Regions from separate parts of the Ktedonobacter sp. SOSP1-52 genome, predicted to be linked through region 2. Evidence: a T-box and tRNA genes for the amino acid it is inferred to sense, from the RefSeq annotation. Region 2 holds a T-box; the other holds one or more tRNA genes.
The links. A T-box is a leader RNA that pairs with one kind of tRNA and senses whether it is charged. The one in region 2 lies ahead of ileS (isoleucine--tRNA ligase), so its partner is inferred to be a tRNA-Ile.

Region 1 (5,432 bases), on a different contig from region 2:
AGAGATCGGCACAGAAGGCATGGAAGGTGCTGACTTTCGGTAACTGCCGGGTCAAGACCTGAGCTAAACGTTCCTCCATCTCCTGGGCGGCCTTGCGCGAGAAGGTCAGAGCCAGAATCTGCGCTGGCGGTACCTGGAGCGTATGCACCATATATTCGATGCGCCCAATTAACGTACTGGTCTTTCCGCTTCCAGGCCCCGCGACAATCAGGGCTGGCGTCGGTGCCTCAATGGCCGCTTGCTGGTAGGTATCATAGCGCTTCTTAGTGGTGCTGACAGGCTGCGCCGCTGGCTTTGGGGCCTGGGGTGGGAGCGGCTTACTGAGTAGGGCGTCTTGCAGAAAGCCGGCCAGGCGATTGAGCATCGCGGCCTGTGAGACGCCGAAGCGGGCCGCCAGAGAGGCTGGCGCGACCTGTTCCTCCAGGTAGAGTCTGCGTACGCGCTCGCGTGGCATCAGCAATTCGGCGGCAAAGAGATTCGCAGCCAACTCCCGCTGGCTACGGGGATCATAGGTGAGTCCGAGACCCAGCGTCTCCTGAAGATGATCCTGATCCAGCAAGTGCAGGTTCATGTCCTGCTCCTGACAGGGATCGGCACGTGTTGGCAGTGATAAAGCGGGTGTAGGAATAGACAGCAGGGTCTGTTGATAGCGCTCGGTCTCTGGCGCCTGGCTCTCTTGTAGTGCTTGCTCGACCTCCTGGACCAGTTGCTGAATACGCGTAGTCCCCTGGCAATGCAGGATGGCATGCCCCAGTTCATGAGCCAATGTAAAGCGACGCAGCGTCTCATGCATATCCCGGCACAACCAGATCAGGTTTTCCTCCTCGTCGGGGTCCATAAAACCAAAGGTGCCATCCGGGTAATCTACGGGGTTAAATGTCTCTACATTCAGCTCAAGCCAGTGTACAAGCTCGTCTAGAGGGGTCTCGTCCTCTGTCCAGGAGGGATATTCTCTCCGAAAGGAGTGAAGCGCCAGTTGCGCCGCCCTTTCGGCAAAGATAAACCAATAGCTCTCTATCTCGCGATCCATTGCTCTCCATCTCGCCTTCAACCGCAAACATCCACGGGTAGCTTATTCGCACTTCTCATTTTACCATATTTACTATTATTAGTGTCTGGGGTGGGCAGAGAAGCACTGGGCGAATGCCAGTGCCTCTCTGCCCACCCCAGGTGCTAATCTTCTTGTGCATGACATCATACGTTCTGATATAATGTGTCGAATATAAGAACTAGCCTTACAGCGAAACTAAAGGAGTACGCCATGCAAGCAGAAGAAATTCTTGCGCAGGCCAGGTCCGGTGCCTATCCAAGCAACTGGACAGTTTTTCCAATTCTTCGTAAAAAGCTCCAGTGGGGTATTGCGGGTTGGGCCTTTGGCACTATTATAGGGCTGGGGCTATTCGCGCTCGTGCTACCTATCGTCATTCCCGATAACTTTCAGCGTGGTCCGATCCTGATTATCTTTACTCTGCTTATGCTCGGAATGTTCCTCTTTATCGGGCTGGGCAGCCTCTGGACACTGGTGGTCGACATCAAGCGTCTTCTTACATCTGACAAACATATCTTTGTCTTCACCCCGGAAAATTTTGTCAAGCAAGAGGGTAACAAAGTCGTCCAGGTCCCGATGGAAAACGTTGAGCATATCACCGCGCGTGGCGTGCGCAGTGCCAGTCGTACGATTAGCGAGGATGAGCAGGTAACGGTGCGCACGCTGCCCACAATGGGTGAAAATATCGCTGGCTTCTTCGTGGGACGCGGCGCCACCAGGAGTGGTCGCCAGTGGCAGAACAAGCGCACGCGCACGCCAGTATCGCTTGCCTTCCTCAACACAGAGAATGACAAGCAGGTCATCGTCGTACGCGATGAGGCGTATGGTAACCCGGAGGAGATTGGTGAGATACTGAAAGAGTACGCTGGGCGCAGACATACCAACGTAGCTCAGCACCAGGCCTCCTCGATTTCCCAGGGCGAATAACACGGGTAGAAAGCGGATTCTCCATGTTACTAGCAATTGATATCAGCAATACCAATATCAAATTTGGCCTGTATCTTAATGATACGATGAAGCATCACTGGGTTGTTTCAACGTCGCGCCAGCGTACTACCGACGAATATGCCATGGTGTTGAACGACCTGCTGCAACATGCCGGGCACCGCTTCAGTGATATTCACGATCTTATTTTCTCAAGCGTAGTCCCTCCCTTGACACCTGTCTTTCAAGAGCTGGCGCTACGCTACTGCCATAAGGAAGCCTTCGTCATCTCGCACCAGTTAGACCTGGGCATTGCCTTCCATATCGACAATCCCTGGGAGATTGGTTCGGATCGTATCATGACAACCCTCGCCGCGCATCAGTTGTATGGCGGTCCCGCCCTGGTTATTGCCTTTAGCACCGCGACCACCTTTGATGTCATCTCGCAGGAGGGCAACTTCCTGGGAGGATCTATTGCCCCTGGTTTGATGATCTCAGCAGAAGCGCTCAGTAGTGCGGCCTCGCGCCTCTTCCGCGTCGACCTGACGCCACCTCAACGCGCCCTGGGCAAGAACACCATTGAGAACATGCAATCGGGCATTATTTACGGGCATGTAGGATTGGTGCAGGGACTAATCAAGCGCCTCTGCGCGGAGATTCCTGGCGTCACCGACCAGGGAGAGGTCAGGGTAATCGCACATGGTGGGCTGGCTCAACTCATGGCGCCTCTTATTCCTGAGATTCAATACATCAATCAATATTTACCCCTGGAGGGTCTGCGCCTGGCCTATAATCGCCTGCGACGCAGTTAGTGTATGAATAGAACATGATGAGCGGGCGGGCTGGCTCTGCCCGCCCGCCCGCTCATCATGTTCTATTCATACCATGAAATAACAAAAAAGCCCTGGTATGAAACCAGGACCTTAAAAGGGAAATGGGCCTTCCTGGACTCGAACCAGGGACCTCAGTCTTATCAGGACTGCGCTCTAACCACCTGAGCTAAAAGCCCGTAATCGCAACCATGAAACCCACCCATACAGGCGGGTGGAGAGGCGATGTCCTATTTTCCCACGGGGCTGCCCCCGTAGTATCGTCAGGGCTGAAAGGCTTAACTACCGTGTTCGGGATGGGAACGGGTGTTTCCCTTTCGCTATGACCACCACTCCACCTGCATGTACAAATGGATTTACTTCCTATTAGGAAACCTGAGCGCGAAGCGCTAGCTGCGAGAGCAGCGTTGGTTTCCGCATAAGATCTAAGTGGAGATGAGGGGACTCGAACCCCTGACCTCTGCCGTGCAAAGGCAGCGCTCTACCAGCTAAGCTACATCCCCATACATCTCGGTGCGAAGTGGGCCTTCCTGGACTCGAACCAGGGACCTCAGTCTTATCAGGACTGCGCTCTAACCACCTGAGCTAAAAGCCCGTGGACAAAAGCATCAAGTTGTTCAAACAACTCAAGAGTGGTAAGGCTTGCCAAGCAAGTCAGTAGCCTGGTGAAGATAAGTAGTCGTCAGGTTCCTCCTGATAAATCAGGGGGATCGACCTGGGAATGGATTGCCACAGTGGGCAATCACAGCTCCCTAGAAAGGAGGTGATCCAGCCGCACCTTCCGGTACAGCTACCTTGTTACGACTTCACCCCAATCACCGACCCCACCCTCGACGCCTGCCTCTCACAAGGAGTTAGCCTGGCGGCTTCAGGTGTTGCCGACTTTCGTGGTGTGACGGGCGGTGTGTACAAGACCCGGGAACGTATTCACCGTAGTGTGCTGACCTACGGTTACTAGCAACTCCACCTTCATGCAGGCGAGTTTCAGCCTGCAATCTGAACTGAGACCAGGTTTTTGAGCTTGGCTCCCCCTCGCGGGTTGGCATCCCTTTGTTACTGGCCATTGTAGCGTGTGTGTCGCCCAAGTCGTAAGGGCCGTGCTGACTTGACGTCATCCCCGCCTTCCTCCCTTACGGGCAGTTCCGCCTAGAAGTTGTAATAGGCAGTAGGGGTTGCGCTCGTTGCGGGACTTAACCCAACATCTCACGACACGAGCTGACGACAGCCATGCAGCACCTGTGCAAATGTCCCGAAGGAACAGCGCATTACCGCTGGTGCATCTGCATGTCAAGACTTGGTAAGGTTCTTCGCGTTGCATCGAATTAAACCACACGCTCCGCTGCTTGTGCGGGTCCCCGTCAATTCCTTTGAGTTTTAATCTTGCGACCGTACTCCCCAGGCGGACCACTTATTGCGTTTGCGACGGCACGGAAGGGGTCGATACCTCCCACACCTAGTGGTCATCGTTTACGGCTAGGACTACCAGGGTATCTAATCCTGTTCGCTCCCCTAGCTTTCGCACCTGAGCGTCAGATGCTTCCCAGGACACTGCCTTCGCCATTGGTGTTCCTCCGGATCTCTACGCATTTCACCACTCCACCCGGAATTCCGTGTCCCTCTGAAGCCCTCAAGTCTCGCCGTTTCCAAAGACCTTTCCCAGTTGAGCCGGGAACTGTCACTCCAGACGTACGAAACCGCCTGCGTGCGCTTTACGCCCAGTAACTCCGGACAACGCTCGCCCCCTACGTATTACCGCGGCTGCTGGCACGTAGTTAGCCGGGGCTTGTTCCTTGGGTACCGTCCGTTCTCGTCCCCAAGAAAAGCAGTTTACACTCCGAAAAGCGTCCTCCTGCACGCGGCGTTGCTCGTTCAGGGTTGCCCCCATTGACGAAAATTCCTCACTGCTGCCCCCCGTAGGAGTCTGGGCCGTTCTCAATCCCAGTGTGGCTGACCATCCTCTCAGACCAGCTACCGATCGTGGCCTTGGTGAGCTCTTACCTCACCAACAAGCTAATCGGCCACAGGCCCATCCCAAGGCGCCCTTGCGAGCTTTGTTTCTCTTGCGAGAAGCATATGCGGTATTGTCGGCGATTTCTCGCCGGTATTCCTCACCTCGGGGCAGGTACCCATGTGTTACTCACCCGTCCGCCACTCCCTCTCTTGCGAGAGAGCGTTCGACTTGCATGTGTTAGGCACGCCGCCAGCGTTTATCCTGAGCCAGGATCAAACTCGCCATTCAAATTTTTATAAAAATCTCACACTGGAGATTTTCTGTTCTTATTTGGATGACTTGCTTATCCTCATTGACAGGTTACTTGTACTTGTTTGTTTTCCTTACCACTCTTCAGTTGTTCAAAGTACGCTCGATGCTTTCGCATCCGGTGCGCTTTTCGGTGTCCCGTCCGGCGCAAGTGGAATAATATCACTGCTCCGCACTCTTGTCAAGAGTTTTTTCTCGTATTTTTATAGATTTGGAAAATTGTTGAAAAATTGCTTCTTTCTGAGCTTCGCCCGGTTCAGAAAACGACTAGCGTTTCTCCCCTGACTCGCGTTCAAGCTTGGCATTAAGCTGGATGACCTTGTTCTTCTCTTGCTCAGAACGCTCCTCACCTGTACTCACGCTTGCGGGC
Region 2 (5,432 bases):
ACAGCGGGCCAGCTTGTACAGGCAACGCTGACACGTCCCGATCGCACGGGAGACTACGCCAACGCCATTCGTGCAGGTATGTCCGACCTGGTACACTCCATCCAGGAGCCCGACTACACACCAGGGGTAACGCTACAGGATGCCTACGAAAGCTTCCGCCTGGCGTTCCTCTCCCAGCAATCCATCGAGCAGGGTCGCAGCCAGTCCTACGAGCAACCATAAGCCTGGCTCCCTGTCTGGTAACCATCTTGAAAAAAGAAGAGCCGGACCGTTGCAAATGCAACGGTCCGGCTCTTTGCGTCTTTGTTTAGTAATATTATTTTACACACGCTGGACGGCAATGACGACGTTGCCGCCTTCGAGTTCGGCGGTAGTGGTGTGATAGCCACCGTTGCTCGCGCCAAGCTCCAGCGAGTTGGCCAGCGTCTCACTGCTGATGACGCTGCTGTGAGAGTTCAGGACGGCTTGTAGGTCTAGTTTGCCCTCCGGTTGCAGGCGCACCTGGATGCGATCCGTGATGCTAAAGCCAGCCGACTTACGCGCGTCCTGGATCAGGCGCACCAGGTCACGGGCAATGCCCTCCTGTGCCAGTTCAGGCGAGACCGTTGTGTTGAGGGCGACGACGAGACCGTCACTCTCCGCTACGGCATACCCCTCGGGTGAGGTGGCGAAGACCAGGACATCCTCGGAGACCAGTTGCAGTTCCTGTCCATTAACCTCTATGGCGACGCTCTCGCCCTTCTCCAGCTTGTGCGCGGCCTGCGTAGCGACCTCGCCCGTCAGAGCGCTCAGGGCGCTACGGACCTGCGGGATCAGGCGGCCATGCTTCTTACCGAGCACCGGCAGGTTTGGCTTGAAGTAGTACTCTACCAGGCCGTCCTCGACGCCCAGGAAGCGCACGCTCTTGATGTTCAGTTCATCGCGCAGCTCGCTCTCGAAGCGGCGCAGCCCTTCCACCGTGGCGTTGCTACGCGTCAGGCGAATGAGCAGCTCGCTCAAGGGCTGGCGGATACGCAGCGAGGCATTCTGGCGCGCCGAACGCCCCAGGTTGACCGTCTCCAGCAACAGGCCCATATCGGTGACGAGCTGACTATCCAGGCGCGCGGGATCGGCCACCGGCCACTCGGCCATGTGCACACTCTGCGGCGCGCTGGCATTCTGGCTGGCAACCAGGTTCTGGTAGAGCGACTCGCTGACATAGGGCGTAAAGGGCGCCAGGAGCTTCGCCAGCGTCGTTAGACAGGTGTAGAGCGTGAGGTAAGCGGCGTGCTTATCCTGGTCGCTCTCGGCCTTCCAGAAGCGGCGGCGGTTGCGCCTGACATACCAGTTAGAGAGATCCTCGATAAAGCTGACCATCTGGCGCGTGGGACCATGGATATCATAGTTGTCGAGCATCCCGGTGACATCGCCGATCAAGGCGTTCAAACGCGCCAGGATCCAGCGGTCGATCAACTGGAGCTCGACGCCCGCGAAGGGATCGCCCTCTGTTGGCGCCTGCCAGCCATCGATATTGGCGTAGGTCACGAAGAAGGCATAGGTGTTCCAGAGTGTCAGCAGGAACTGGCGCTGCATCTCGTTCACCAGCTCGAACGAGAAGTTGCGCGAGTTGTAGGGAGGCGCGGAGGCACACATAAACCAGCGCGTCGAGTCGGCGCCATAAGATTCCAGCAGCTCCCAGGGATTGACGACGTTGCCACGCGACTTCGACATCTTCTCGCCCCTGGCATCCAGGATATGGCCCAGGCAGATGACGTTCTTATACGCCGGGCGATCAAAGAGCAGGGTCGAGATGGCGTGCAGGGTATAGAACCAGCCACGCGTCTGGTCGATAGCCTCTGAGATGTAGTCGGCCTGGCCCGCCTGCGCGAAGATCTCCTCGTTCTCGAAGGGATAGTGCCACTGCGCGACCGGCATCGAACCCGAGTCAAACCAACAGTCAGCGACATCAGGAACGCGATGATAGTTACCGCCGCACTCACAGCCCCAGGTGATCTCGTCCACATATGGGCGGTGCAGATCCAGCTCCTTCAGGTCGCGCCCAGCCTTCTGCGAAAGCTCGGCCACCGAACCAACCACGTCGGTCTTCTCGCACTTATCACAGATCCAGATCGGCAGGGGCGTGCCCCAGTAGCGTTCACGGCTCAAAGCCCAGTCAACGTTGTTCTCCAGCCAGTTACCAAAGCGCCCCGTCTTAATGTGCTCGGGAACCCAGTTGATCTGCTCATTGTTGCTCAGCATCTCATCGCGGAACTTGGTTGTACGCACATACCAGGAGGGCTTGGCATAGTAGAGTAAGGGTGTATGACAACGCCAGCAGAAGGGATAGCTGTGGCGCACACGCTCGCCCTTGAAGAGCAGGCCGCGCTCCTTCAGGTTGCGTGTGATAACGGGATCAGCCTTCTTAAAGAAGAGGCCACCGAAGCCCAGTTCATCATAAGCCGAGAGCGTATTACCTGCCAGGTCAACCGAGAAGAGCGTTGGCAGGCCATGGGTGCGCCCGATCTCCAGGTCACCATAGGCGGGCGCGATATGCACCAGGCCCGAACCATCCTCCAGCGAGACATAGTCGTCGGCGATGACGCGGTAGGTGTGGGTCCAATCCACCTGCTCGCCCACGCCGGGAACGCCCTTGAAGAGATTCTCATAGCGCAAGTCGCGCAACTGATTGCCCTTGAAAGTCGCCAGGACGGTGTATGCGCCCTCACCCAGAACCTTGTCGGCCAGGGCCTGCACCAGCAGCAAGCGCTCATCCTTATACTCAACCAGCACGTAGTCGGCATCGGGCTTGACCGCGACCGCCACGTTGGCAGGCAGGGTCCAGGGCGTGGTCGTCCAGACCAGCAGGGAGGCACCCGCTAGCTGCGAAGCCAGTTCATGCCCGGTCTGGCGCACACGGAAGCGCACCCAGACCGAAGGGTCATCCACGTTGTCCTCAAAGCCCTGTGAGACCTCGTGGTCTGAGAGCGAGGTGCCACAGCGTGGGCAGTGCATCGTGACTTTATAGTCACGGAAGAGCAGGCCCCGATCCCAGAAGGTTCTGAGGATCCACCACAGGGACTCGATATATTCATTGGTATAGGTGATATAGGGATCTTTGAGGTCGATCCAGTAGGCGATACGGTTCGTCAGCCGCTCCCACTCCTGGACATAGTTCCAGACGCTCTCTTTACAGGCCTTGTTAAACTCGGCGATGCCATACTTCTCGATATCGGGCTTGCCCGAGAAGCCAAGCTGCTTCTCCACCTCAAGCTCAACCGGAAGACCATGCGTATCCCAACCACCGCGCGCACCCAGGATATACTGGCCCTGCATTCGCCGATAACGGATCACGACATCCTTGCTTGTGCGCGACTCAATATGGTGCACGCCCGGGCGGCCATTGGCGGTCGGCGGCCCCTCAAAGAAGACAAACGGCTGCTTCCGGTCTCCATGGGCGAGCACCTTCTCGACCACGCCATACTCCTGCCACCACTGCTCCACCTGTTGTTCGAGGGCAGGAAATGATTGCCTCGTCTCAATCTCTTTAAACATGCTCTTCAACGCTCCAGATACTGTCTACAACCAACCATGCGCTATTCGGATATTCGGGTAGCTTTCTAATGAAACAATCGGAAAAAAGTGCATAAAAAAAAGCCCGCCCCAACTGGGGACGAAGCTTGAAAGGTTCGCGGTACCACCCCTATTGACGTCCCTTCACAGCCCTATGAGGGCAAGGCACGTCCACTCGATGAGATGCCAACACATCTCTGCCCCGCTAACGGGAGGCAAGGCCGGTCCGCTTACTTGTCAGGTGACGTTCGGCGTTCAGCTCAGGAGTGATATTCGGCGCGTCTCCAGTAGCACTCTCATCAGCCGTGCTCTTTCTGTACCGGGCAACCTGCGCGTACTCGTCTCCCTCAACACTTTTCAGTGAGTTCGGTCATCTGCATTATAGCACACTCGTCCACCCTGTAAAAGGGTGGGCCCGCTACTTGCATACGCCAGTAGCGGGCCCGCGCCAAAAACTCATGCCCCAAAAATTATATCTCGTACGTTTTATATGTAGAGATACCTGCCCTACTACTATGTATGTGTGGATAGCTGTGTGGAAAAGAAAGTAGGCGCGATGACCACTCTTCCCTTAACTGAATTTCCCCCTGAACAGAATATACAACAGCCCACTTCCCAGGCGAATTGCAATCAGGCTATGCGAAGAGCTCACCCCTTCCTGGTACAACTACTCGACCTCCTCTTGCCCGCCAATGGCGGCCTGAGCTTCCTGGAGGCCTTTCTGTCCCAGGCTACCGTAGAGTCCGCTGGCGAAGCGGCGGTGGTGCGGGCACGCAACCAGCGCGAGCTGGCACGGCTACTGGGCCTGGATTATGACCGGACCAATAAGTATGTGCTAGTGCTGCAACAGATGCGTGTGCTCCAGAGATGTGAAGAGAGGCCCGGTATCGCACTCTACCTGCCTCTGGGCGAGCCACGCCTGGCCCATCCCGACACGCTAGACGCCCTGACCTCTTACCGGCCCAAGGTGGCCTCCTTCGCCTGCCAGGTCAAACAGCGCTGGCTGGCCCTGCTAGCCACCAAAGACGCCTGTATCCTATCCTGCACGCCGCAGTTTGCGCAAACTACACAAGCCGACAAAGCACCCTCCACATCACACAAAGGGATGGTCAACCTGGAGGATGTACGCCAGGCAATCTTCGACCTTTTCGATCCAGTAGCCGCGCACCGCCTGTTCCACGAGATCGAGAGTCTGGCGAGCCAGCGTAGCACTCCTGCCACCAAGGGAGTCGCCACACCAAAAGGCGACTCGCCTTCTGAGATGGCAACTACAATTGGCGAGTTGGCGACTCACATTGGCGACCAGGCTACCACAATTGGCGACTCTCCTTCTCCAAGGGAAAAGGCAAAAGGCGACTCCCCTGCACAAAATGGCGACTCGCCTTTTGGGAGGGCGACTACAATTGGCGACCAGTCTACTACAATTGGCGACTCGGTGAACAAAAATGGCGACTCCCCTTCTGGAAAGGCGACTACAATTGGCGACTCGGTGAACAAAAATGGCGACTCTCTTGCTACCGAGTCGCCAGAAAAAAGGCGACTCGTCTCCCCAAAAATGGGCGACTTCAAGGCGACTTCAGCTCATACTATGGGCGACTCGTCTCCCTCAGAGGTGGCGACTAATCTCTCTAACGTTAACGTTACGTTATTAAATTTAATTAAAAACGTTAACGTTAACGTTAGGGAGGTAGCAAGCTACCTGTGCCAGGTCTTTGGGGAGACCTCTCAGAAACAGGGCTATTACATCCAGCTTGCTCGCCAGCATAGCAATCCTCAAGCCTGGCTGGGAGCACTGTTAGAGACGCTCATTGCCTATCATCTTGGCTCTGTGCAGAAACCAGGGCACTACTTCTACGCTCGCTGTATAGCCCTGCACCAGGGGC

Region 1: it encodes a tRNA-Ile, which carries the amino acid that the T-box ahead of ileS (isoleucine--tRNA ligase) is inferred to sense. The anticodon was not compared.

The regions. Positions count from the first base shown of each region.
Region 1 covers NZ_BNJH01000002.1:2,358,471-2,363,902, forward strand. Annotated here, with positions in the region: gene JMJ16_RS25570 (UvrD-helicase domain-containing protein) at 1-1,030, opposite strand, end outside; gene JMJ16_RS25575 (hypothetical protein) at 1,262-1,975, shown strand; gene JMJ16_RS25580 (type III pantothenate kinase) at 1,999-2,784, shown strand; tRNA gene JMJ16_RS25585 (tRNA-Ile) at 2,908-2,981, opposite strand; rRNA gene rrf (5S ribosomal RNA) at 3,020-3,136, opposite strand; tRNA gene JMJ16_RS25595 (tRNA-Ala) at 3,233-3,305, opposite strand; tRNA gene JMJ16_RS25600 (tRNA-Ile) at 3,324-3,397, opposite strand; rRNA gene JMJ16_RS25605 (16S ribosomal RNA) at 3,559-5,041, opposite strand; gene JMJ16_RS25610 (DUF6249 domain-containing protein) at 5,330-5,432, opposite strand, start outside.
Region 2 covers NZ_BNJH01000005.1:423,993-429,424, reverse strand. Annotated here, with positions in the region: gene JMJ16_RS42550 (Gfo/Idh/MocA family protein) at 1-222, shown strand, start outside; gene ileS (isoleucine--tRNA ligase) at 322-3,531, opposite strand; T-box leader at 3,643-3,909, opposite strand; gene JMJ16_RS42540 (hypothetical protein) at 4,085-5,432, shown strand, end outside.